One region of the Kitasatospora sp. NPDC002965 genome, then DNA from elsewhere that is predicted to be linked to it. Evidence: riboswitches for the same ligand, from Rfam matches in the RefSeq annotation. Region 1 holds a riboswitch; the other holds the start of a gene.
What was found. A riboswitch is a leader RNA that binds a small molecule or an ion and turns the genes downstream of it on or off. The one in region 1 is predicted to bind cobalamin.
Positions count from the first base shown of each region.

Region 2: linked by a shared signal. The riboswitch ahead of ABZY91_RS06990 (ABC transporter substrate-binding protein) and the one ahead of ABZY91_RS03220 (ribonucleoside-diphosphate reductase subunit alpha) in region 1 are both predicted to bind cobalamin.

Region 1 covers NZ_JBEXNT010000004.1:87,760-89,952, forward strand. The annotation lists gene ABZY91_RS03215 (hypothetical protein) at 1-188, opposite strand, end outside; cobalamin riboswitch at 695-837, shown strand; gene ABZY91_RS03220 (ribonucleoside-diphosphate reductase subunit alpha) at 1,022-2,193, shown strand, end outside.
Region 2 covers NZ_JBEXNT010000010.1:84,305-86,497, reverse strand. The annotation lists gene ABZY91_RS06995 (iron chelate uptake ABC transporter family permease subunit) at 1-431, opposite strand, end outside; gene ABZY91_RS06990 (ABC transporter substrate-binding protein) at 428-1,414, opposite strand; cobalamin riboswitch at 1,503-1,708, opposite strand; partial or broken gene ABZY91_RS06985 (hypothetical protein) at 2,052-2,193, opposite strand, start outside.

The DNA of each region.
Region 1 (2,193 bases):
GCACCGATGATCTTCAACCGGGTCTTGCGCCGGTGCTCGGCCGCGTTGCGGTCGGCGAGCGCGGCCCAGTCCGGCTCGGTCTGCTGCGGCGGCGGCAGGTGCTGCGGCTGCGGCTGCGGCTGCGGCTGCGGCTGCGGAGGATGCTGCCAGTGGTGCGAGGGCACCGGCATCGGCGGCTGGGGCTGCACCGGAGGCTGCGGCGCGGGCGGCGGAACAGGCGGCTGAACGGGCGGCGGCACCTGGATCGACTGCGGCGGCTGCGGCGCCGCGGGCGCCGGCGGCCGGGCCGGCGGCGGCGCGGGCGGTCCGTACGACGCCGGAGGCGGTCCGAAGCCGCCCGGTGCCGGCGGCACGGCCTGGCCGCCGGAGGGCTGCTGCCCCGGCGGCACCGGTCCGGGTCCACCCGGCTGCTGGTTCTGTGCGCCCCCCGCACCGGCGGGAGGGGCCGGCTGCTCCCCCGGCGAAGCGGGCTGTCCAGACCACTCCCCGGGCACGCCCGTTCCGTCGCTCATGAGGCGAGATCGTAGGGCATGGCCCTGACCGGCGACCGCCCCGGTCACCATTCCGTTTCCGAATCCTGACAAGCCCCGGGGCGTCCGGAACCCCGGCCCGCGCCCCTTCCCGGCTCCCGCCCCGGTACCAGCGGTCATCGCGCCAACACGCCGCGCTGCACAACATGTGGTGTCGCATCGAGAGAGCACCACTAGATGTATGCTCGACCCTGCTGTCGACGCAGGGGAACCCGGTGCAAGTCCGGGACTGCCCCGCAGCGGTGAGCGGCCGTCTCCCCATGGGAGCCCGCGAGTCCGAGTACCTGCCGACGGTGTGCGAGCGCCTCCCCGCAGAGGCCCCAGCACGAGCACCACCTTCCGGGCCTCGCGGGCGGGCCGGGGACGACACGCCGCGCGACGCCACGGGCGCCCGCGCCGTCCTCCCCTGCCCCGAACGGCCCGGCCCCCCGATCTACCGACGCCGATCGCCGCCAGGAGAGAGCGCCTTGACCACCGCTGCCTCAGTCACCCTGCCCGCCCAGGGTTCCAGCTCCGCCCCCGCCGACCGTACGGTCTCCGACCCCGGTGGCGCGCTCCTCCGAGTGCTGACCGACCGCAGCGTCGACCTCCCCCAGGTGGACCCGGGTCACGTCGCCGCCGCCGCGCTGCGCGGCCGCAACGCCGGCTCGGACTTCGCCGAGCTGCGCGGCCTGGCCATCGACGCCGCCGCGTCGATGATCGCCGAGGACCCGCAGTACTCGAAGCTGGCGGCCCGGCTGCTCGCGCTGGAGATCGTCGACGAGGCGGCGACCCAGGGCGTGGTCTCCTTCTCCACCTCGATCACCGTCGGCCACGCCGAGGGCCTGATCGGCGACACCACCGCCGCGTTCGTCGCCAAGCACACCGAGGCGCTGAACGCCCTGGTCGACCCGGCCGGCGACGACCGCTTCGAGTACTTCGGCCTGCGCACCGTGCAGTCCCGCTACCTGCTGCGTCACCCGATCACCCGCAAGGTCGTCGAGACCCCTCAGCACTTCCTGCTCCGCGTCGCCTGTGGCCTGGCGGTCGGCGACAACGAGCAGTCGGTGCGCGAGGTGGCCGAGCTGTACCGCCTGATGAGCCGGCTGGAGTACCTGACCTCCTCGCCGACCCTCTTCAACTCCGGCACCCGGCACCCGCAGATGTCCAGCTGCTACCTGCTGGACTCGCCGCTGGACAACCTGGACTCGATCTACTCGCGGTACGCCCAGATCGCCCGCCTCTCCAAGCACGCCGGCGGCATCGGCCTCTCCTACTCGCGGATCCGCTCGCGCGGCTCGCTGATCCGGGGCACCAACGGCAAGTCGAACGGCATCGTCCCGTTCCTGCGCACCCTCGACTCCTCGGTCGCCGCCGTCAACCAGGGCGGCCGTCGCAAGGGCGCGGCCTGCGTCTACCTGGAGACCTGGCACGCGGACATCGAGGAGTTCCTGGAGCTCCGCGACAACACCGGTGAGGAGGCGCGCCGCACCCACAACCTCAACCTCGCGCACTGGATCCCCGACGAGTTCATGCGCCGGGTCAACGCCAACGCCGACTGGTCGCTGTTCTCCCCGGCCGACGTCCCCGAGCTGGTCGACCTGTGGGGCGCCGACTTCGACGAGGCCTACCTCAAGGCCGAGCTGGCCGGCAAGGCCGTCCGCACCATCCCCGCGCAGACCCT
Region 2 (2,193 bases), on a different contig from region 1:
AACGCCGCCGTCGCCACCGCGCCCGTTCCCACGGCGCCGGACACGCCGACCCCGAGGACGATCACGGTGACCGCGCCGGCGGCGGCTCCGTCCGAGATCCCGAGCAGGAAGGGGTCGGCCAGGTCGTTCCCGGTCAGTGTCTGCAGCACGGCACCGCAGACCGCGAGACCGGCGCCGGTGGCAGCCGCTCCCAGAACCCGGGGCAGCCGCAACTGCCAGACGATCTGGTCGTCCAGCAGCGTCACGTGCGGGTCGCCCAGCCCGAGACGGCGCACCACGACGTCGATCACCGTCCGGACCGGCTCGTGGTGCGAGCCCACGGCCAGACCGAGGAGCACGGTGGCCAGGAGCAGGGCCGCGGCGACGGCCAGGGCCGCCGCCGTGCGGCCCGGACCGGTGAGCCGCACGGCGGGAGGGGACGTGGCGGTCATGATCCCGGGTGCAGTCGGCCCAGTCCCGCCGACACCCGGGCGGCACCGTCGGCGAGCAGCACACCGGGGGTCGACTCGGAGAACGGCACCACCACGAAGGCCTTGCGCTGCACGGCGGTGAGCTTGCTCAGCACCGGGTCGCCCTGCAGATAGTCGATCTTGGACTGGGCCGTGTCCCAGTCGGCGTCCGCGAGCACGATGGCGTCCGGGTCCGCGGCGACGACCTGCTCCCAGCTCACGTTCTGCCAGGCACCGGGCAGGTCTGCGAAGACGTTGCGGGCCCCCACCGCGTCGAGCACCAGCTGAGGCCCGCCATGGCCGGAGCCGACGAACGGTGCCTTGGTGTCCGAGTCGAACCACAGGACCTTCAGGCCCTTGCCCGCGGCCGTCGCCGTGAACTGGGCCAGCTGCTGCTCCTGCTGCCGCTGGATCGCGGCGGACCGCTCCGTGACGCCGAAGACCCTGGCGACGTCGTTCAGTTCGCCCCACATCGCCTGCCAGGTCGGCGGCGGCACCTGGCTCTTGTCCGAGCAGCCGAACGGGGACAGGTACGACGGGATGCCCTGGCCGCCCAGCTCGTCCCGGGTGCCCGCGACCTTGTCGGTGAACGCGCTGGAGTAGGAGGCGTACAGGAAGTCGGGCCGCGCCGCGAGGAGCTTCTCCTTCGTCGGGTAGTCCTTGGAGAGCACCGGCACGGAGTCGTAGGCCGCCTTCCACTTCTCCGGGACGGCATTGTCGAGATAGGCGGTACCGGCCATGCGGGACTCCAGGCCGAGGGCCAGGGCCACCTCGGTCGCACCCTGATTGAGCGTCACCAGCCGCTCGGGCGGCGCGCCGACCGTCACGGTGGTCCCGCAGTTGTTCACGGTGACCGGCCCGGCACTGCCGGCCGTCGCACTGGGCGCGTCGGGTGCGGGGGCGCCCGCGCAGGCGCCGAGCACACCGGTGAACAGGAAGGCCGCGACCGCGCGGCCGACGCGCACCGGACCTGTGGGACCTGCGGCACCTACGGAACGTATGGAACGGAACGGGTACGGCAGAGCGCTGGGCACGTGTTCTCCAAAACCCTCGTGGAACATGTCGCGCCGTGGCCGGTCTCCTGGCTTCCGCATCGACACGCCGCAGCCGACCTTCCCGGGTGGCTCTTCCAGCCGACCCAGTGGCCCTGACCGCTGGCAGAGCCGGTCAGCGAGGGCCGCGGCACTCCGCGGCAACAGTGGCGAGGGCCGCACCGGACTCAGACCGGTTTCCCGAACACCATGGCCACTGCAAGGTATCAGGCGTGGTCAGGTCGGTGTCGGCCGGTACCTGGGGTGATCGTTCGGATGGTTCGTCGGCGAGCGCGCCCGGGTGGCCGAGAACGGTCGGTCGGCGTCGCCGAGCAGTTTTCGGGGCTCGTGGTCGGCGTCGGCCCCGGCGCCCGGGGGCACTTCCCTTCGTCTCCCACCCGGCCTTCCGGGCCGCCTCCGGGATCGGCCGGCCGGCCGGGGAGTAGATCTTGGTCGCGTCCCGGTTCCCGGCACTGCAGCCACCGGCCGGCGGGGTCGCCGTACCGAGTCTCTTGAGGTTGTCGGTCACCGGCGCGTACGCCGTACCGCCGGTCGACAGGCTCGTGTTCACCGGACCGGTGATCGGGAGGGAGTAGATGATCGGCAGGTCGAGCGACTTCCCGGCCGGGATGATCTGGCAGTAGTCCAGCGTCGTGCTGACCCGGTGGACCGTCGTACCGGGCGCCGGCTTCCACTGGCCACCCTGGACATCG